One region of the Lysinibacillus sp. SGAir0095 genome, then DNA from elsewhere that is predicted to be linked to it. Evidence: riboswitches for the same ligand, from Rfam matches in the RefSeq annotation. Region 1 holds a riboswitch; each other region holds the start of a gene.
What was found. A riboswitch is a leader RNA that binds a small molecule or an ion and turns the genes downstream of it on or off. The one in region 1 is predicted to bind cobalamin.
Positions count from the first base shown of each region.

Region 1 (7,719 bases):
AAAGACATCTTCAATAATACAACAATAAAAGAACTAGGTGAATCGTAATATCCCCTCCTTCTAATTTTTAAATTAGAAGGAGTTTTTTTATGCCTCTGTACACAAAAAATGGTATCTGTAAATCCTTTTTCTGTTATCTTTTACTTATTTTATCGACAATCTATGCTATTCAATTGTCAATTTTAGATAATTTACTTAAACTAGAAATAATCTATATACATAATTTGTAATACTATTTAAAGGGGTGTTTAGTGATGTATGAGATGATCGTAATAGATAAAAGTATTTTATTCATTGAGCAGCATCATGTTGACACTTTTAAAAAAATGGCTACTAAACTCAACAACTATTCTTCTCTTGTAAAAGAAGGCGGACTAAGCAAATCGGATGGTTGGATTATGGCCTTTAATATTTGGCTGTTCATATTGCCAGATGATGACTTAATTATTAAAACGGACGAGGCTTCATTGTATTATACAGCCAATGTTCTTATTCATAATGCCATCAAAGACGACACACATTTCCAAAATCTAAAACATAGAAAAGATTCAACCCCTGAGCTGTTCTATCTATCCTCATTGGCTTTAGCAACAGGCTTAAATGAATGGATTTTATTTGTGATGGAAAAGTACCAATTAAAAAATAAAGCCACTCGGCTAGAATATCAAAACTACTTTGATGCACTAAATGGCTCAACCGAGGAAATTCAGACTTTTCTTGAGGATCAAGCGCAGTTTGTAAAAGCAGCTGTACAAGAATTGCGTGAATGTTCTTTTTCCCAGATGATAAAAAAATGCTGTGATGAAGCCTATTTTTTATATATGGATCAATTTGAACAAACTCTTCCTTAGGATAAAATCAATGAAACATGACAAATTAAAGCCCAGTAGTCTACTTTCACAAGTTGCGCTACTGGGCTTTAAGATGCTCTGTTTAAAATAATTGAATCGTTTTGGCTAACAAATAACAATTTGTTCATAGCAAGTAGTAACCTGCTTTTTAAACTCGTTTATATTTTCTTTCTGTACACCTACAATTACAGAGGTAGCTGGTCCACTAGATTTATGCAAATCTAGTGAGCATTCAAATTTATGACCAGGGAATATCCCTTCAAGCTCCGCTAGAATGCCTTTAGATCCAACCGGCCAGATTTGATTTGCAATCTTTAGTCGGAATAATTTATTAATCTCACCCAGTTTTGCAATATGTTGTGATTCATGAATTACCTCCTGACCTACTAGAGGCTTTCCAACTACAAACCAATGAAGATTTTCCTTTGTCATTTCAAATTGAAGCTTTCCGATTATCATTAAACTAATACCTGATTGTAAAGAATCAAAATTCGATTCACTAGAACCGTTAATTGCAGGCATTGCTAGATCAATTTCATCAAATGCTATTTGAATCCCCTTTTCATAATCTGCCCAAGCCTGATTTCCCGTAAGGTTTGATAAAATGATGTTGGTAGGCACTGCACCTGCACACCATTGCTCTAATATGGCAACACGGGCAGTATAGTAAGCAGTTAATTCATTGGAAGCGTGAACGAAATCTAATTCCTTCTCACCGATACAGCCAGAATTATCAATCGTTACAACCGTTGTATCGTCGATTTTAATTGCATTTCTCATGGATTCGAAACTTTCCTTTCTCTAAATACTTTCTCCATCAAAGGAAGTGTAATCCCAGTAATTATCGCATTAATAACTGTGGCAATAACTAAGGATGGTACTGCGCCTATGAAAAATGCTGGAGAAATTAAAAAATAGAATGGAAAAGCAGCTAGAACACCATTGCCAATTATTAAAAAAATCCATTTTAATATATTAAACCCTTTTTTATGTAAAACATTAAAAACGTAAGTGACGATCATCATTTCAAATGCAATTAGCAAATGAAATGGGCCTGATGGAAAGCCAGATGTTAAGGCGGTAGCTAAGTGACCTAATGCACCTGCAATTCCGGAAAGAAGTGGGGGTAAAAAAGCGACACTAATAAAGGCAGGAGCAGAATCTAAAGCTGCTGTTGTCATAAATCCCGGTACCTTTATAAAACTGCCTATCACACAAATTGCAGCAACTAATGCTGTTAAAATCATTAACCTTAATGTTGATGTTGATGATGATCCCATGTTACAATCCCTCACCCTTTAAAATTTGTGGTATACCATACCAAATACGAATGACATCTTCACTTTCATTAAAGAGCTTTTGATATAAGCGACCGCAAGCATCACGTAACTTTCTTTCTTCCTTCAATATGGGTACAACGCCTCTACCAATATCCGTACAAACACAAATTACTTTTGCCTGCTTGTCCAACTCAATAAGCTCCTTAATAATTTCTTGAGCGATCACGTCTTCCTCTAAATGAACTTTTTGCAGAATTATTTTTTCAAAGCTTCCTATGACCACGATATCCTCTTTTAAGAGCAATTTTTTCTTTGGTATTTCACCTTCAAAGAAATATAGCTTCCCTGCTAACCGATTCAATAATTTCTCTTTTATATACTTTCTTTTGCCATTATAGGCTCCACCGATAACAACCTGCATCGTTTCCCCTCCTTTACACTTGAAAAATCAGCCCACTGTAGTGTATAGATGGTTCTATGAGATGGCATAATCTGTTGAAAAGATCCTTTAGAAGGACCGTATTTTGCTAATAGAACTCGAATTACACCACCATGTACAACAAAAGTGTATTCATTATTTTGGGAGATAATATTTTGAAAACAAGAAATTACTCTTTGTTCAAATTCTTGATAACACTCACCATTAGGAGGAGTAATTCTTTGAGGCTCATCAATCCATTGACGATATATGGATAACTGTTTAAGTTCCTCATATGTCTTCATCTCAAAGTCTCCAAAATTTATCTCTTTTAAATTTTCGTATGATAAATAGGTTGCCTTTTGGAAATATAGTTGTGCTGTTTCTTTGCACCTCTTTAAGTTACTCCCATAAACAACTGGCGTATTAATTGGTACATCAAATTCATGTTCCTTAGTAGTAATGGATTCATCTGTCCAACCAATATATTTTCTTTTTAGATTGGCATCCGTTTTTTCATGTCTTATTAAATGAACAATAACATGCCCCATAAGAACACCTCAATCCCTTCGTAAAGTGCACCAATCAAATCTCCGGTCATTCCTCCAAAATTTTTTATCGTCCACTTTCGAAATATAAATACGAACAGGAGCATACCGATAGCTAAAATGAATCCAAACATTCCAATAAAAGAAAATGTAAGTATACTAAATGAGAGAAGATAAATAAGGAGTGTTATCCAAATCCATTTCGGAGTTACTTGGGCTTTAAAATAGACTGCCAGCCCTTTTTCTTTTACTGTATTTGTAGTAATAAAGTATACCTGTAACGCTAATCGACTTAAAAAAGGAACAGCTATGAAATAGAAAATAATATTTGGTGAATCTTTATGTAATAGTTCAAAAACAAAACCTATTTTTAATAGCAGCAATACGACTAAATTAATTGCCCCAAATGCTCCAACACGTGGATCCTCCAAAATTTCAAGGCGCTTCTCTTGATTTTGATAAGAGAAATAGGCATCTCCCGTATCAATCCAACCATCTAGATGTAACCCACCTGTCATAATAATTCCTGCTACGACAACTAATATAGCGAACAACAGATCAGAAATAAGGAGATAATCTTCATTCAAAATATAAAGAATACTTATCGTACTCCCCATTAAAAGCCCCAAAACAGGCAACATAGAATACATTGCAGTTACTGTTTTTTTATTCATCGGTAGTTCCATCCGAATCGGTAAAGAGGAGAAAAACTGAAAAGTTAAAAGGAAACCAATAAAGGTATTTTTCACAACGGGCACCGTCCTATTTCCAACGTATATTCTTACTATAATCCATTTCGTAAGCTTCGTCACTGTGGTGAACAATCCATTGATGTAATTCTCCCAGCAAATAACGATAATAATTCACCTCTGTAAAGGAAGAATTGGGCTCATCTAATAGTTCATTGGATACTAGTAAAATAATACCGCCATCCTTAGTCCAATCGATAAGTTGTTTTTTTAATGCCCCAAGGTACTTTTCAATTTCAAGTATTCTGGAATTTCGTTCAAGTTGTTCTGTTTTATAAAGGATATTATTTAGCCAAGTTGTTATACAATCCCAAAGTATTACAGATTTCTCTGCAGAGATGGCTACATCAAACTGTAATCCATCTAGAATTTCCAGTGTATCCCACTTAATAGCTGACTTTTCGCGATCTAGCTGATGTCGTTTGATTCGACTAGCCATCTCTTCATCAAAAGCAACACCGGAAGCAATATAAAACAAGTTGGTCCGCTCAAATTGGTGATATAGCTCTTTAGCATAACATTCAGCAAATGCACTTTTTCCGCTCCGAACACCACCTGAAATAAAAATCATTTTACTCATGAGACTCTCCTCCAAAATTTAATAATAAGCTAAAGTAATTATTAGAGATAAAATCGAAAAGAGCAAACTCTAATTAAGAATTTGCTCTCCTACTTTTTAGTTAAAAATTTCTGGATAGATTGTTGATGCAATTAGTTCGATGGCTTCACCAATTCGTGGACCTGGACGATCTAGGATATCGGCATTTAATACATAAACTTCTTCATTTTGAACCGCCGTAATATTTGACCATCCTTCACGAGCTAAAATTTCTCCTTTTGGATCTTCACTGTAATTTACAGTTGTAATAATTGCTTCTGGATTACGGGTAATTAAATCCTCTTCTGAAACTGCAAACCAACTTTGCTGATCAGCATATATGTTTTCAACGCCAGCCGCTTCAATAAGCTCTTGTTGGAAAGTACCAGAGCCGACAGACCAAATATCTGGAGATGGTGAGATTTCAAAGTATACTTTTTCCTTTTCATCCAATGAAGCCGTTTTTTCTTGAACCGCCGCAATTTGCTCTTCGATTCCTGAAACGATTTCATCAGCTTTTTCTTCAACATTTAAAACTTCAGCTATTTGCTCGATATCACCATAAACATCATCAATTGTTGCGGCAGTTTGAATAACAAAAACCTTCAATCCAGCATTTTCTAATTGTTCAATATGCGTTTCTTCCCCAACTGTATAGGCAAAAACAACATCAGGTTGCATTTCAATTACTCTCTCAGTATTGATAGTCATTGAATCAGAAATTCGTTCTATTTCAAGCGCTTCTTCAGGGTATGTATCAAATTCTGTTGCACCGATAATTTGCTCCCCTACTCCAAGCTCAAATAAAATCTCTGTATTGCTCGGTTGTAATGAGACAATTTTTTCTGGTACTTCCTCAAAAGTCACTTCCACACCGCGGTCATCAACGACTGTATAAGGACCTGATTCTTCAGCTGCCCCAGCGTTTTTGTTTGCTTCTGTATCATCGCTTTTAGCTGGTTCTTCAGAATTACAACCAACTAATAATAATGAGATTGCTAATGGTGCCATCCACTTTTTCTCTAAAAATTTCATCGAATTTCCTCTTTTCGTTTTTTCTTTATTGGATAGGATTTGCTCACAAATGGAATCTCATCTACACCCTGTCTGGAGTTTGTGTAAACGGCCATTACAAAAAATACATTTGCAAGAAGAGCTAAATAATCAAACAATATTTCTGGTACTTCGCGTTCTTCACTTACTTTATGGAGTGCACGATATGATTTTTTTGCTTCACTTCGACAGACATGAAGTAAGGCACCCGCTTCACTGCCTTGAGGCAATAAAAACTGCTTGATTACATCCCCAACTTGGGCAACATAATAATCATATCGGTCACTCAAGACTTGTAAATCAGCCTCCGAAATCGCTAATTTTCCACGTATAGAGCCGTTAAGATGATAAACATTAGGCTGAATAACTTCTAAGTCCTCATAAACAACTCGACAAGCTTCATCTCCACGTAAAACTGGTAAAACAGCTCCAATTCGTGTAGTAAGAGAATCTGTGCGAATCTCATAATCGACTAAACTCCCTTGCTCACGCATAAATGGATAACAACTAAATCGCATATCTTTTCGAATATATACCCCCCCTATCCAATTACATTTAGTGAATAACCCATTCAAACAACAAGAGAAATTATAAAAGCCATCCACAAGAATGGATGGCAAAAAATTACAGAATAAGATTGCATAAAAATATTCACTAAATTAAGCCGTACATTCTCTTAAATTCCGAAGAGGGTATTTACGATCAGAAAAAGATAGGTCTCCTGGCTTGTGCATAGCATTTCAAAGAGCCTTCCCATCTAGATAGACAGTGGCAAAAATCTTGAAACTAACACATACAGTTGCGGATACAGCTTCGGCTTTTTACCGAATTCCCTATTAAGCGTTCATACGCATCTCTTTCTTTGCAAACAGTATTCACTTAACAGCAATATAACATATTTTTCAAAATAATAGTATTTAAATTTTTCAGTAGAATTTAGTAATAGATTATAATGCTTAACTACAACCTAAGCATTTTCCATAGATTTCGAATTTGTGCGCCTCAATCGTATATCCCGGAAGTTTTTCGTTCAGCATCTCCATTGGACAAATCGAGATTTCTTTAACGTTCCCACATTCCATACAAATAAAGTGATGATGATGGTGATCAGATTCGCATTGCATACGGAAATTTCTTTCACCACTTAACTCAGTTTCTTCTAATATACCAAGATCAACAAAAGTAGCTAAATTGCGATAAATCGTATCGAAGCTCATTCCAGGAAAGTCCTTCTTCAATACAGATAAGAGATCCTTTGCAGTTAAATATTTATCAGTCTCTTCGAACATATTCAATATTAGTTCTCGTTTATCCGTTTTTTTATAGCCGTTTTCTTTTAATATTTCCCATGCTTTAGTTAGGTTCATTTAACTGCTCCCCTTTCTTTTGCATTTGTTTTAAGTATAATTTTTTTAACAAGGATGACAATCAATAAAATTAATATAGAGGTTACAACAATTGTACCACCTGGTGCCAGATTTAAGTAGTAAGCGCTTGCTAATCCGATGATAACAGCGGCTTCACCAAAGAGGATTGAATAAATAATTGTTTGTTTAAATCCTTTGGCAATCCGCATACTGGCTGCAACAGGTAGTGTAATTAATGATGAAACTAAAAGAATTCCAACAATTCGCATGCTTGCAGCTATCACTAAAGCAACTACCAGCATAAATAAGAAATGAATCCATTTTGCAGGCAGTCCACTAGCATTTGCATATTCTTCATCAAAAGCAAGGACAAACATTTCTTTGAAAAATAAGAATATAAATAAGATAACTACAATAGCAATACTCACTACAACCCATAAGTCCTGTCTTGATACTGCCGAAACCGAACCAAATAAATAGCTCATTAAGTCTGTATTAAAGCCACTTGCAAGAGATACAAAAATCGCAGTTAGACCAATACCTGCAGACATAATAATCGGAATAGCGAGCTCTTCATAGTGTTTATATAGTCTGCGCAATCGCTCTATTAGAATCGAGCCACTAACTGCTGCAACAATCCCTAAATATATCGGATTTAAAAGCACTAACGCCGAGAAGCTTTGACTTAAGTATAAACTCCCCGCAATCCCCGCCAGCGTTACGTGGGATAGTGCGTCTGCGATTAATGACATTCGTCTTACTACAATAAAAACACCTAATAATGGTGCTATAACGCCAATAATTAGCCCCGAGATAAAGGCATTTTGTAAAAATTCATAGTTTAAAATTGCTTCA
Region 1 covers NZ_CP028083.1:2,476,916-2,484,634, forward strand. Annotated here, with positions in the region: gene C1N55_RS12185 (L-cystine transporter) at 1-48, shown strand, start outside; gene C1N55_RS12190 (hypothetical protein) at 255-851, shown strand; gene C1N55_RS12195 (hypothetical protein) at 957-1,631, opposite strand; gene C1N55_RS12200 (ECF transporter S component family protein) at 1,628-2,131, opposite strand; gene C1N55_RS12205 (bifunctional adenosylcobinamide kinase/adenosylcobinamide-phosphate guanylyltransferase) at 2,133-2,552, opposite strand; gene C1N55_RS12210 (histidine phosphatase family protein) at 2,504-3,100, opposite strand; gene C1N55_RS12215 (adenosylcobinamide-GDP ribazoletransferase) at 3,076-3,771, opposite strand; gene C1N55_RS12220 (bifunctional adenosylcobinamide kinase/adenosylcobinamide-phosphate guanylyltransferase) at 3,860-4,426, opposite strand; gene C1N55_RS12225 (ABC transporter substrate-binding protein) at 4,523-5,479, opposite strand; gene C1N55_RS12230 (hypothetical protein) at 5,476-6,027, opposite strand; cobalamin riboswitch at 6,191-6,370, opposite strand; gene C1N55_RS12235 (Fur family transcriptional regulator) at 6,454-6,864, opposite strand; gene C1N55_RS12240 (metal ABC transporter permease) at 6,861-7,719, opposite strand, start outside.

Region 2 (7,719 bases), 880 kb from region 1:
AAAAGTGAAAACGGTAAACGAGCAGCATGATCATCCTCTCTAAAATGGTAAAGCACTCCATTTAGTTTTAGAAAAACGCTGCCGTGTCACTAGTTTTCCCAAGGTAAGAATCAATTCCTAACACCAAATGAAACCAGTTTGCTGTTATAAATCAATTGAAATAACTGCTTAAAATAGTTCATTATAAGCAATCAAAGACAGGGGAATCCAAGTGGCTGTAGGTTTTTCGTTTCATCTAGAAATTAGATGAAAAAAATCTAATTTTTGTATGTTATTTTTTCTAACATGGTATTGCTATTATAAGTTACATAGTTTAGAATAAACGTATGAAAGGGAGGAGATGTGGATGAGTCGAGAGTTTCGAAGAGCAATGCCGTTACTCCCTATAAGCATGGTAATGCAATTAACGGAGTTAACTGCGAGACAAATTCGATATTACGAAGAACATAAACTAATTGAACCTGCAAGATCAGAGGGCAATCGTAGAATGTTCTCACTTGACGATGTAGATGCATTGTTAGAAATTCGTGAACTTCTTGACCAGGGAATTAATATGGCAGGAATTAAAAAAGTATTCGATATGAGAAAAAACAACAACAATGTAAAATCTTCTAACAAAATGACAATTTCTGATTCAGAACTTCGAGCAATTTTACGTGAAGAAATGCAGCAAGCACAAATCATGCAAAAAGCTTCATTAAGGCAAGGAGATTTATCTCGCTTCTTCCAAGCGAAGGGTGAGTAGATTATATTTTAAATTTTTTAATAATTTCAAATATTAGGAGAGTGGATTAAATGGTTAAGTACACAAAAGAAGATATTAAACAAATCGTGAAAGATGAAGGCGTAAAATACATTCGTCTACAATTTACTGACATTCTAGGTACTATTAAAAATGTAGAAATTCCATTAAGCCAATTAGATAAAGCGCTAGATGACAAAATGATGTTCGATGGATCATCAATAGAAGGGTTCGTACGCATTGAAGAATCTGACATGTATTTGAAACCAGATTTAGATACATTTGTCATCTTCCCATGGACTGCGGAAAAAGGTAAAGTAGCACGACTAATCTGTGATATTACAAACCCAGATGGTACACCATTTGCTGGTGATCCACGTGCAAACTTGAAGCGTGTATTAGCTAACATGGAAGAGCTAGGTTTCACAAGCTTTAACTTAGGACCAGAGCCAGAATTCTTCTTATTTAAATTAGATGAAAAAGGTGAACCAACATTAGAATTAAATGATGATGGTGGTTACTTCGACTTAGCACCAACGGATCTTGGGGAAAACTGCCGTCGTGATATCGTGTTAGAACTTGAAGAAATGGGCTTTGAAATCGAAGCTTCTCACCATGAGGTTGCTCCTGGTCAACACGAAATTGATTTTAAATATGCAAACGCAGTTGAAGCTTGCGACAACATTCAAACATTCAAGTTAGTTGTTAAAACAATTGCACGTAAACATGGGTTACATGCAACATTCATGCCAAAACCATTATTCGGTGTGAACGGATCTGGGATGCACGCAAACCTTTCATTATTTAGCGGTGACAAAAACGTGTTCTTCGATGAAAATGCAGATTTGCAATTATCCGATACGGCACGCTCATTCATGGCTGGTATCATGAAACATGCAAAAGGATTCACAGCGGTAACTAACCCATTAGTAAACTCTTACAAACGTTTAGTTCCAGGATATGAAGCACCATGTTACATTGCTTGGTCAGCTCGTAACCGTTCACCATTAATTCGTATCCCTGCGTCTCGCGGTCTATCTACTCGTGTTGAATTACGTTCAGTTGATCCATCAGCTAACCCATATTTAGCATTAGCTGTTCTACTAGAAGCAGGTTTGGATGGTATCCGTAACGGTTTAACACCACCAGCGCCAGTTGATCGCAACATCTATGTTATGAATTCTGCTGAGTTAAAAGAAAACGGAATTGAGAGTTTACCAGGTTCTCTACTTGAAGCTCTTTCTTACTTAGAACAAGATGAAGTAATCAAATCAGCACTTGGTGAACACATCTATTCTAACTTCAAAGAAGCAAAAGAAATTGAATATGATATGTTCCGTACAGCTGTTCACCCATGGGAACGTGATCAATATTTAAAAATGTACTAATCTTATAGATGAAGTAAACCGTCTCGATTTTGAGACGGTTTTTTCTATATATAGAATGATCAAATTCATTCTTTTCTTAACTATGAAGACAGGTAAAATCAAATTAGTCAATCGTTTGCTTCAACTCATTTTACTAGATTTCACTCATATACTTGTAAAAGAATAAGTTTGAAAGTAAGGTGAAGGTTTGCCGAAGAAAATTGTCTCTATTTGCTTAACATTACTCATTTTAGCTGCGTTGATTAATACAATATCGAAAAATCTTTTTACGAATGAACAAGATCAATTGGAGGTTGTATTTGATGAAGAGGATTCAACATCCTTGAATCAAGCAGTTGATCAAGAGCCTGAGGTTGAAGAAGGTGAACAACAGGTTGAGTACCGATCGATTGATGAACCAGAAATTTATCATGATCATGAGGAAGGAGGGCATAATCATGATGACCACGAACAAGAAACAGAGGTACGAGCACTCAATGTGAAAGCACCGAATTTTGAATTAAAGACTTTAACCGGTGAAACTGTTCGATTGTCAGATTTAGAGGGGAAAAAGGTGTTTATTAATTTTTGGGCAACCTGGTGTGCGCCTTGTGTTGAGGAGATGCCTGCTATACAACGTTTCTACGAAGAACATGCCAATAGGGAGAACCTCGTAATTCTTGCAGTAAATGCAACCGACTTAGAATTGAACATGGATAAAGTAAAAAAGTTTGCCTATGAATATGGAATTAGTTTCCCGATTTTATTGGATGAAAAGGGGGACGTTTCGATTAATTACGAAATTCTGACTATACCAACAAGTATGATAATAAATGAAGAAGGTATGGTTGTTGAGCAGATTATAGGGCCAGTTACTGAGGAAATGTTAGAGGAGAAGTTAATAGATTAATAAGAAGGAAATTTCCACTTATTTCTAAAATAGGTATGAAAGCACTATGATTTGTTCTTGAACAAGCTAATAGTTAAGATTATACTCAATTGTAAGTGAATAGAATTGCAGGATAAAGGTGCTAATCATGTAGCTTAATAGGGAATTCGGTAAAATGCCGAAGCTGTTTCCGCAACTGTAAGTGCAGATGAAATAAGAAGATGCCACTGTCAAACGAAGAAAAAAGCTTCTAGTAGATGGGAAGGTTCTTAGAGTAAAAGGATGCACAAGCCAGGAGACCTACCTTTCTCTGATCGTATCAAATCTCTTCGGAATTTAGGAGAATGTACGGCAAATAGACCAATGGGTATATGGATAGGTACTTTATATGCTTTTTTCTATTTTCCGCTATTTCTCAATTTGAGAGCTAGCGGTTTTTTATTTTGTCATTTTATCTTGCATGCAATTCACTAAAAAAAGAAACAAGGGGGTTTTGGTAAGTGGATCTATTTAAAAAAGGCTTGAATGTATTTCTAACATTTTTGTTAACGCTTTCATTATTTTCGCCGGTAACAGTAAACGCTGATGAGCTGACAGATAGTTCAACTGTACAGGTTCGAATTGAGGGGCTAAATGAAACAATTGTTCCACTAACAGCGGTTGATGTAAATGCTAATGAAATTTATTCAGAATACGGTAGTCTACTAGATTCGATGGATGAAGGTGATTCTACTGTTTATGCCATTCATGCAATTATTAAAGCATTGGATCAAGCAGGTTATGATGTCGAAAACTCCAGTGAGTTTGATTTTGGCGGAGGCATGTATATATCAAATATTGCAGGCTTAGAGACATTTAGTACCGGTAGCCAGGACGGTTGGATGTATACGCATAATCATGTTATATCCAATTATGGCGTAAGCCAGCAAGAAGTTAAAGATGGCGATATGATTGTTATGTATTTTACAACTAATTGGGAGAACAATCCATATACATTTTTTGAACACCCAGGTTATTCATCTGAAATTAATGAAAATATTACATTGAATTTACAAGGGGCATTTAAAAATGAGGATTGGCAGGATTATCATGCACCTATTGAAAATGCAGAGCTTGTCATCAATGGCGAAAAATCTCTATATATAACAGATACAGAAGGTAATGTCACACTTCAATTTTCTGAACCAGGTGAGTATGAAATTACCGCAGTTCGAGGTGAAGGAAAGTATAGTAATATTAACCGTCCATTTACCAAGATAACTGTACATCCAGTAAATAGTGAAGGATCAAAAACCAGCAGTCCGGTTGATAATGATGATGATCAAGCGATAGCAAATGTTATCTCACTTATATCTTCGCTTCCAACGATTGAAGAAATTAGTGAAAGAAACCAATTAGCGATTCAAAATGCCCGTCAAGCTTACGAAGCTTTGAATATAGAACAAAAAGCACTTGTAACAAACTTAGAAATACTTGTTCAAAAAGAAAATGCCTATAATTCATTAGTTCGTGTTCATGATGTTATTTCTCAAATTGATACATTGCCACAGGTCGATATGGTTAATGCAACACATGAAGAATCAATTGTACAAGCAACAAATGAATACGAAAAATTAAGTGACTCTGAAAAAATAGCGGTTACTAATTTTGTAAAATTACAAGAATTGCAAAATCGATTAATAGAACTCAAAAAAATATTAATAACAAAAATTACATTAACTGAAAAGAACATTTCATTACCTAAGGTTGGAGATACTGCTTCTATTAAAGTTACATTAAAACCAACAAATGCAACAGAGCGAGTGATCTGGTCAAGTAGTGATGAAAAAGTTGTTACAGTTGTAGATGGCGTTATTCGGGCCATTGGTAAAGGAAAAGCAACCATCACTGCTGCTTCAGAAAGTGGAGATGTCAAAGCATCCACTAGTATAGTAGTTTCTCCAACTATAGAAGAAGCTTTATTATCCTCAAATGCTTATTTACTATCAATAACACCAACTCCAAAATTTGGCAATGAATGGAATGTTTTTGCCTTAGCTCGAGGAGGATATGAAGTTCCAGAGGGTTACTTTGAAACTTATTACAATAATGTAGCTGCCCATCTTCAAGATAAAGAAGGTGTTTTGAGCGGGAATAATACGGAATATTCGCGTTTAATTATTGCACTTTCAGCAATCGGAAAAGACGCTAGAGATGTTGGTGGCTATAACTTAGTAGAGAACTTAGCAGATCTTGATAAAGTGGTAAGACAAGGAATAAATGGTGCAATTTTCGCTCTAATTGCATTGGATACTCAAAATTATGAGATTCCTGATATTGTTACAGAAAATAGAACAACTCGTAACAAGTTAATCGAGTTTATATTGCAAAAAGAAATATCGGGTGGAGGCTTTGCATTAAGTGGCACGAATCCAGATCCTGATATGACGGGAATGGTGATTCAAGCATTAGCACCATACCAAAGCAAACAAGAAGTCAAAGAAGCGATTGACCGTGCTGTTGCAAAATTAGCAACGATGCAAACCGAGAATGGTGGCTATAAATCGTGGGGTTCTGAAAATGTTCAAAGTGCCGATCAAGTATTAGTAGCACTATCAACACTCGGAATTGATGGATTAAATGATGAAAGATTTCTTAAAGAGAATGGGTCATCAATTTTAACAAATATATTGTCGTACTACACAATAGACGGTGGTTTTGCTCATCCGAAAAATGGGTTAACTAATATCATGGCAACGCAACAAACAGCCTATGCCTTGGCTGCGTACGATAGATTATTAAATAATCAAACGCCGTTATACGATATGTCCGATGTTCCATTGACGTCTCCAGAAGATGATGATGATGATGATGATGAGGATCAAGATACTAATAATCCTGGTGGGGAAGGGAACACAGGGAATCCAAGTAACCCGGGAAATCCAGGGGGAGATACAGGGAACCCGGATAACTCAGAAAAAATTGAGAGTGCTTCTATTTCAATTGTGATATCCAACACTGAAAAACCACTTCCAGTAACTCAAATTGACTTGGTGGATGGTGACACGGTTATCGACGTTTTAACTCGCGCAACTTCGAAATATAACATTGCCTTAAGTACCCGGAACACGGAATATGGAGTCTATGTAGAAGGAATTAATGGCTTGTTTGAATTCGACAGAGGACCACTTAGTGGATGGATGTATCGAGTGAATGGAGTATTTCCTAGCTATAGTGCAGGCTATTATACAGTTAAACCTGGAGATAAGATTGAGTGGCTATACACTACCGATCTAGGTAATGATATTGGTGGTAATTTTGAAGATGGAGAGGATACGCCTACTACAGGTACTAATCCAGAGGATGGGAAAACAGAATCAAAGGAATCAACCATTTCCGTAGAGAATAGAGAAGGTGAAATAAGAGCAGAGATTTCTTCAAAAGATTTAATTGAAATTCTAAAAGATAAGAAGAGCAATGTACTTGTTATAAAGGATAATCAAGGGACAAAAATGGAAGTTCCTAAATCAAGTTTAAATATCCCTAACATATCTGATGAAAAAATTATTTTAGTAGCAAAGATGATTGAATCAGAAGGTAAGCAGGCTTTCCAAGTACAGTTCGAAATTGAAAAAAATGATGGTACAACTCAAACTATTAAAACAGGTAAAGAATACGTTAAGATAACAGCTCCAGTAAAAGATATTCCAAAGGATGCTGTTTTCCTGCAATTTTTAGATGGTCAATATAAAGCAATACCACATACGGTGAAGGATGGACAAGTTACTATTAGAACTAAATCGAGCGGATTATTTGTTATCAGTACTCAAAATAATTCCTTCAAGGATATTTCCAACACAATTTATAAAGAAGAAATAGAATATTTATCAAAACGCGGAGTTGTTGCAGGACATGAAGATGGTACATTTGCACCGAATAAGTCAATTTCTCGTGCTCATTTTGCTGCACTAATCGCAAATGCATTAGGTTTACAGCCAGAAGAAGAAGGTCAGTTTAAGGATACTGACGGACAATGGTATGAAACACATATTCAAGCATTGTACGAGGCAGGTATTACTTCTGGTACTTCTACAACAACATTTAACCCAAATGCCAACATAACTAGACAACAGGCAGCTGCTATGATGGCACGTATTTTAGAATACGTATCCAAAAAGGCAGAACAAACTAGTGAACTATCATTTAAAGATAGTGAGCAAATTAATAAACAATTTGCAGAAAGTATCGCAATCGTAAACAGTATGGGGATTATGAATGGAAAAGAAGACGGTACTTTTGATCCGAATGGAAATTTAACACGGGGTCAAATGGCAATTATTTTAACTCGCACGTTAAATATTACTGACATGATGTAAATCAGGGATGATAGTTTGCTAGACTTTATTTTCCCCAACAAACTCTAAGAATTTTATCAGTTAACAAGGGATCGAAAGGAAATGAGATAGAATCGATCCCTTTCTCTATTCATAAAGGAGTGAGTATATTTGCATGTTTTGAAGTATAGGATAATTCGATTTTTTCTGTTAATTTCATTGATTTTTAGTATTTCTGTAACCCAAGCCGATGCTGCCAATATTACATCTGAAAACGCATATGATAGTGCAGCAAAATATATGGTAAAGACACTACCGGATCCAACGTTTGGGAATGAATGGTTTATTCTTGCTTTGGCAAGAGGTGATTATCAAGTTCCATCCAATTACTATGATACGTACTACAAT
Region 2 covers NZ_CP028083.1:1,593,684-1,601,402, forward strand. Annotated here, with positions in the region: gene C1N55_RS07855 (MerR family transcriptional regulator) at 347-745, shown strand; gene glnA (type I glutamate--ammonia ligase) at 796-2,130, shown strand; gene C1N55_RS07865 (TlpA family protein disulfide reductase) at 2,318-3,019, shown strand; cobalamin riboswitch at 3,119-3,321, shown strand; gene C1N55_RS20665 (S-layer homology domain-containing protein) at 3,499-7,353, shown strand; gene C1N55_RS07875 (S-layer homology domain-containing protein) at 7,483-7,719, shown strand, end outside.
Region 2: linked by a shared signal. The riboswitch ahead of C1N55_RS20665 (S-layer homology domain-containing protein) and the one ahead of C1N55_RS12230 (hypothetical protein) in region 1 are both predicted to bind cobalamin.

Region 3 (7,719 bases), 1.4 Mb from region 1:
CGATCTATCTGGAAAAATTAGACAAATTGAGTGAAATTCTCATTTCATCCTCAGGATCCGAAGAAATTCCCATTATTATTAATGAAATGAAGGAAATTTTTGCTTTTAAGCGCTGTAACTTTTACGCTTATAATGCATGGTCAAATGAATTTTATGGTATATATGGGGATGATTTAGAGCTGGTTCAGAGAATTAAAGGAAAGTTAACAGCGGAACATCCAGTATTTAACCTGAAAATTCCTTTATATTTACAGGATCCATCTTCTTATGTCGTAGATGTGGTAATCCAATATTTTAATTTATCCTCTATTATTTTCATACCGGTCATATATCGTGAACAATTATTTGGATGGCTCTCTTTCGACCAAAAGGGAGAGTCCTTTGAATATTCAAAACCGTTACTTGATACTTTAGAAATAGCGGGTATTCGATTAGGGATGTTTTTGGCTAGAAAGCCTTCAACCTATCGAATTGACAATGAAGTCAGTATAACCGAAAAGGAGAAAAGTATTCTGTATTTAATCTCAGAGGGATATAGCAATAAAGAAATTGCTTCTTTATTATTTTTGAGTGAGTATACGATTCGAGATTATGTTCAAAATTTGTTAACGAAATTGAATGCCAGAAATCGTACCCATATGGTGGCGAATGCATATAAAATGGGGTATATATCGTAGGAGAAAGAGGTTAATTCCTTGAAGATGTTCTATTTGATTTTGCGGTTCCAAGACCTAAGTCTGATTATGGCTCAGGTCTTTAATTTTTTTCCTTAGGATAATCATAAGAAATGCTTAGCATATGATTTATTTCTTGATAAAGAATTTCAATTCCCTTTCTTAACTCCACTTCAGAGCTATATGCAAAAGAGAGGCGCATATGGTGGGCATCATTCGGTCCATAAATATAGCCGGGATTAATAAGTACTTTTTTCTTGAGCAATCTCATAAATAGCTCGGTGGTAACAATAGGTTTATGGAATTTTAACCATACATAAAATCCACCCTTGGGAGATTCCCATGAAGCAATATTGCCAAAATACTGTTTTAATAAGTACTCCATAAGTGCTGCCCGTTTCCTTAGTTCAACTCTTAAGTGCTCAATATGCTTTTCATATTTGCCTGTCCTTAACCAGTATTCGACGATTTGCTGTGAGATTGCGCTTGAGCCATAATCCAATTGCATTTTAATATCAGCTAATCGTTTAATAACTGGGGTAGAGGCGATTACCCAGCCAATTCGCAAGCCGGGGCTCAAAGTTTTTGATACGCTCCCAATATAAAGAACTTGTCCTGCTTGATCAAAGGATTTTATAGCAGGCGTCGGCTCATCAAAGAGCAATTCAAAATAAACATCGTCCTCAATCATCGGTAATTGTATCGCTTCACTTAAATTATATAAATTTTTTTTCTCTTCTAGAGTCATGCTCATGCCAGTTGGATTATGAAGAGTAGGGATTGTGTATAAAATGGCTTGTCTTTTTTTGCGGATTCTTTCGATTGCTTCGGTAGTAAGCAGATTATTTGTTAGAGAATATAGGTTCATACCAAAGGATTGAAAAGTATGAATGGAATTTAAGTAAGAAAATTGGTTTTGAAAAACAAATGAACCTGTTTCTAATAGTCCAAGAGCAATTAATTGAAGTGCTTGAAGGCCCCCCGAGACGATACAAATATTTTCGGGCGACGTTTCGATTCCTCGCTTTTTCACATATTGGCAAATAGCCTGACGTAAACTCATGCTTCCTTGAGGGGAGGAATAACCGATTGCTTTACCATCTAAATTCACCTCGCTAAGGGAGCTCTGAAGTTCAGCAGTTGGTAATAACGATGGACTTAGCTCACCTGTACCTAATCGTAAAATGTGCTCATCTTGCTCGAATTCATTAATTAATTGAATGGTTTGGTAGTTTGCTCTATGGATGCTTGTTTCAATATAGTGCTGCCAATTTGTTTGTTTTTGCTTCACAAATACATTCCAGGAATCATTCGTTACATATGTAGCAGAGCCGGCTATAGAAGATAAAAGACCATTCGCCTTTAGCTCATCAATCGCTTCTTGAAGTGTACTGCGGTTAACGCCGAAGGACAGTGCCAGCTGACGTTGTGGAGGTAATTTCGTTCCGAGTGGCCAATCACCATTTTGTATTTGTTCTGTAATCCATTGAACAATTTGTTTTGTTAAGCTTGTGGTTAAGGAGCGATTCGGTTGCCAGTTCATTTTATATCTCCTTTAAAATTGGGTGGGAAGAAGTCCACCCAATTGGACCTTTTTTCTATTTATATCACATGTATGATAGAGAGGAAAGGAGTTTGAAAGATGGAACCTTTATTACATGGAATATTACTGGCATTTGGACTTATTTTACCTTTAGGGGTGCAAAATGTTTTTGTATTTACGCAAGGTGTTACGCAACCGACGATTATGAAAGCTTTACCAGCAACAATCACTGCGGCAATATGTGATACGGTTCTGATTTTGCTTGCTATTTTGGGATTATCACTAGTTGTTCTGCAATTTGAGTGGTTAAGGATTGTTTTATTAGTAGGAGGGATCCTGTTTCTTTTATATATGGGAAAAGTGATATGGTACTCGCCGCAAGCTGTTGTTGAGGGCGAAGAAGCATTACCTTTAAAAAAGCAAATCATATTTGCGCTTTCTGTCTCTTTATTAAACCCCCATGCATTATTAGATACGATCGGTGTAATTGGGACAAGTGCTATGAAATATAGTGGGAAAGAACAAATACTTTTTGCATTTGCATGCGTTTTGGTGTCATGGATATGGTTTTTGGGATTGGCAATTTTAGGATCAACCTTGAAGAAAATCCATATACAGAACCAAATATTTATATTATTTAATAAATGCTCCGCCCTTTTTATCTGGGGTACAGCCTTATACTTGCTTATCGGTCTTTTTTAATTTAAATAGAACATTTTTTAAATGAAGGAAATGCCCCTTGCTAAAGAGTATTTGCAAGCAATTTAGCTATGTGAATAGGGAGGATGCTACAAACTAGGCATTTACACCATTACATTCGTCTAGAACACAATTTCCTGGGTGCATATATTGTACAGAGTTCGAAATTGAGGAGGTGTTTTAGAATGGGTAAACAAAGTGGCGGTGAGTATGAATATAGCAATGGTGGAAATGGTTCAGGGTTCGCTTTATTAGTAGTACTATTCATTCTTTTAATTATTGTTGGTGCATACTACTTTAGCAGTGGATATGGTTACTAATAATTAAACAAACAAAATAGAAAAAACTAGCCCTCCAAATCCCTTGGAGGGCTTTATTATAGGGTAAAGATAACCTTTCTAAATTCACTTAGGTATAACTAAGGCTTTGTTCGAGGTGAGTCTTTCTAATAAATCACCTTAAAATTTCCATGAGTAGGAACAGTCGAAGGAAAGTCAGATTGTACATAATCTTTTAATAGAAAAGGAACTGTTCTAGTTGATTCATAGAAAAACTGCCGATTTTTCAATAAAGGAAAATCATATCCTGTTAACCGGTAACTGTTCAATACAACCTTATAGTTTTGCTCATTTACCAGAGGCTCACCTTGGAATGTCACATTCTTCAACCTATGGCCTGCGGGTTCCTTCACATCGATGATATAGGAAATCCCTCCCCAAAAATCGTATTGATAAGGCTGGGGAATATCAGGATACACGTTTGAACTAAAATCAATTTTACCCTCTTGATTGAGTGCAAATACGGCAGCACTTTGTTCCATTAACTCTTTTATTTCACTCCCTAATAGTGAAATAACCCTTAGCTTATGTTCTCGAGGTGCGTTATTAATTAAGTCTCGATTCGTGATCCTACCAAAAAATCCTCCATTCTCTAGATACAATAAATCACAAACTGAGATTTGAGCATTTGTAGCTTTGAGTTGCATATCGTGAATAAGTTGTATAAAGGGATGGCTTGAAAGTCGGGATGACAATAAACCCTTATAAGAATAATCATCCATAATGTATGCAACCTCTTTTTCAAGCCACTCTTCTACCTCTTGCGGATATGAAAATTCACCTTTTTTTAATCGGTGAAACTTTGCTTCATGCTGCCTTGTTTCAAAGTTTATTTGTACCTCGAAGAACCCGTTTCCATGAGAGGCAGGTTGAATAATTAAAGTATCCTTTACTCTTGTGTTTATAGATAGATGTTGGTGACCAGTAATGAGTAAATCGATGTCAGGGATCAATTCTAAAATTTCATTTGCTTGATTTTCACCAACGCGTTCTTGAAACACGGTGCCTGTTGTGGGATCCTCGGTAAAACCGCCATGATAGGAAACGATGAGATAATCTGGTTTTTCACTTGTTTTTACAACCTCCACCCAGTGTTGTAGAGCCTTTAACGTATTTTCAAATTGAAGTTCCTCTAGATATCCATGCTCGTCCCAAATGCGTGTGTAATGAGTTGTCGCACCAACAACAACAAATTTTTTTCCACCAATATCTTTTATAAAATAGGGTTTGGCAAAGTCCCCCATATTACAGCTAATCCAAGGGAAATGACAATCGAAACGAAAGCTTTCTATAGCTTTTAGATTATTATGAAATTCATGATTACCGAAAATGGCAACATCATAGATTTCGTTTGCTAGCTCAATCATCGGGTGCCTTTTTTTATGAAAATGCTTGTAATAAAAAGATGCTGGACTTCCATCTAAAAAATCCCCGTTATCTATCACTAAATCTGGATTCAAAGCCTTCATTTTTTTTATTAAATGTTCAAAGCGATCCAGTCTTCCGTGTAAATCACTCGTAATTAAAACGGATACCGCCATAAATTTCACCTCCATATGGACTTTATTTTGATAGCATATATTTAATATGGTAAATGAAATTTTACTCATTTACATCATATTGGGATATGTGCTACACTTATCTTCGTAAATTAAAACTATATATTGTGTTTGTTTTATGTAGGTACTACTATATGTAGTTTAATAGGGAAGTTCGGTGAAAATCCGACGCTGTCCCCGCAACTGTAATGCTGACAATGATTCGTGTGCCACTGTGTAAATACATGGGAAGGGAATCAAAGTGTGAAGCTAAGCCAGGAGACCTGCCTAGTAAAACAGATCAATCATTTCTTCGGGGATTGAGAAATGGGGACGCATCCTTTTTATACAATTCACTTAGGACGTTTCCAATTTTAGGTTATCTTTTTTCGAAGAGATAACCTTTTAATTTTTACTAAAAATTAGTAATTTCTACCTCTGTTTACACATTGTACAAGGTGGTATTGAAGAAAAAAAGAGATTAATAGAGAAGAGGGATTTTATGAAATTATATACAAAAACAATCTGTCCAAAATGCATGTGGGTAAAATCAGAACTGCAAAGAGCAGGGCTTGAAGTAGAAGTTGTGAATATCGATCAAGACGAAGAAGCAAAGCAAACGATTATAGACGCAGGCTTCCTTTCAGTACCTGTTTTAGAGTTTGATGGACAACTGGTAGGGGATGTGCAAGAGATTGTTTCTCAAATTGAGCTGATCGCAGGGTGATTGCTTATGCGAGTCGAACTGGAAACGTACGCTATATTGCTTCAAAAATACAGGGTGAAGCCGTTGAGATAAAAGAAGGATTGCAGTTGGACAAGCCCTTTCTTTTGATTACATATACAGATGGGCTTGGGGACATTCCACTGAAAGTTGCGCAATTTTTAGAGCGAAATGGAGCCTTTTGTAAAGGGGTCGTTGTGAGCGGAAATAGCAACTTTGGACATCATGTATTTGGTGGCGCAGGGGAAAAAATTGCATCAAGTTACCGTATCCCGTTAGTACGTAAACTAGACTTGCGTGGGTATCAGGAAGATTATAATGCGATTCAACAGTTTTATGAAAAGAGGGTCATTGAATGAAAACATATTTGAAACTAAATAATGATGTGCTGAATCGTTATAACACAACCGGGCAATTAGAGCTGGAAAAGGACCGTGAGGCGACACGACGTTACTTTTTAGAATATGTAAACGTACGCTTACGCTACTTTATCGATATAGAAGAGAAGATTCGTTATTTAGTAGAAGAAGGGTATTACGAAAAAGAATTTATTGAACTGTATGACCTAGAATTTATTAAACACTTATATAAAAAAGCATATGATTACAACTTCCGCTTCCCTTCTTTTATGAGTGCGAGTAAATTCTATGACAGCTATGCTATGAAAAGCCGTGATGGTGAAGAGATTCTTGAAAAATATGAAGATCGAATTGTGATTATTGCATTGTATTTAGCGCAAGGTGATGCAGACCTAGCAGAACGAGCGGTGGAAGCCATGATGGAAGGCTACCAACCTGCTACACCTACAGCTTTGAATAGTGGAAAGAAAGCTCGTGGGGAGCTGGTAAGCTGCTTTAAATTATCGATGGATGACTCAATGAACAGTATCGCCGAAAATATTGGTTACTGTTTGGAACTATCTCGCCTTGGTGGTGGGGTTGGTGTTAATTTAACAGATCTGCGTCCATTAGGAGATCCTATAAAAGGGATACTTAATCGTGCAAGTGGTGTTATCCCGGTTGCAAAGCTTCTAGAAAATTCCTTTAGTTATTCCAATCAACTCGGTCAACGCAATGGTTCAGGCGTTGTATACTTAAATATTTTCCATGCAGATATCGAGAATTTCATCTCATCCAAAAAACCAAATGCTGATGATAAAATCCGCCTGGCGACACTATCTACAGGTATTATCATTCCGAGCATTTTCTTTGAACTCATGAAAAGAGATAAGGATATCGTTCTCTTTAGCTCTTACGATATTTACAAAGAATACGGTAAACGGATGTCTGAAATCTCTATTTCGGAGATGTATTACGAGTTGCTGGATAATCCAAAAATCCGCAAAATAAAACGATTAAATGCAAGAAAGCTTTATACAGAAGTCAAAAAAGCTCAATTTGAATCGGGTTACCCATTTGAAATTTTTGATGATAACGTAAATGAAGTGCATCCACTAAAAAACATAGGTCGAGTGCAAATGTCGAATTTGTGCACGGAAATTTTACAAGTCCAGCAAAAGAGTATTATCACAGATCAAGACGAACCAAATGAGTATGGATTAGATGTATCTTGTAATCTAGGTTCCATTGATATACATGAAGCGAGTAAAGTAGCTGATTTTGGGAAACTAGTCGATACGTCAATGAGGCTATTAACAAATGTATCTCAAATGACTTATATCAAAAACGTTCCTTCTGTTGCAAAAGCAAATAAGTTAATGCATTCAGTTGGTTTAGGTGTCATGAACTTACATGGGCATTTAGTGACACAAGGAATAATGTATGGTTCAAAGGAATCCGTTGAATTTATTGATGGTTTTATGGAAGCGTTAAACTACTATTCTCTAAGAAGTTCGATGGAAATTGCGAAAGAGCGTGGAGAAACCTTTTACCAATTTGAAGAAAGTGAATATGCCAATGGGAACTACTTTGAACCATATATCAACAAAGTAGAAGAGCCATTCCATTCAGAAACGATTCGTGCGCTAGGGAATGTGCCGATTATTACTGCAGCAATGTGGAAGGAATTAGCGGAAGATGTAAAAAAATATGGTTTATTCCATAGCTATAGAATGGCAATTGCTCCAACTGGTTCAATCAGTTATATAAGATCTTGCACGGCGTCCATCTCACCATGCACAGAACGCGTAGAAGTGCGAGATTACGCAGATAGCCGCACAATTTACCCAATGCCATATTTAACG
Region 3 covers NZ_CP028083.1:3,886,354-3,894,072, reverse strand. Annotated here, with positions in the region: gene C1N55_RS19130 (LuxR C-terminal-related transcriptional regulator) at 1-677, shown strand, start outside; gene C1N55_RS19125 (aminotransferase-like domain-containing protein) at 757-2,217, opposite strand; gene C1N55_RS19120 (LysE/ArgO family amino acid transporter) at 2,317-2,919, shown strand; gene C1N55_RS19115 (YjcZ family sporulation protein) at 3,102-3,236, shown strand; gene C1N55_RS19110 (bifunctional metallophosphatase/5'-nucleotidase) at 3,362-4,795, opposite strand; cobalamin riboswitch at 4,919-5,099, shown strand; gene C1N55_RS19105 (glutaredoxin family protein) at 5,295-5,519, shown strand; gene nrdI (class Ib ribonucleoside-diphosphate reductase assembly flavoprotein NrdI) at 5,516-5,875, shown strand; gene nrdE (class 1b ribonucleoside-diphosphate reductase subunit alpha) at 5,872-7,719, shown strand, end outside.
Region 3: linked by a shared signal. The riboswitch ahead of C1N55_RS19105 (glutaredoxin family protein) and the one ahead of C1N55_RS12230 (hypothetical protein) in region 1 are both predicted to bind cobalamin.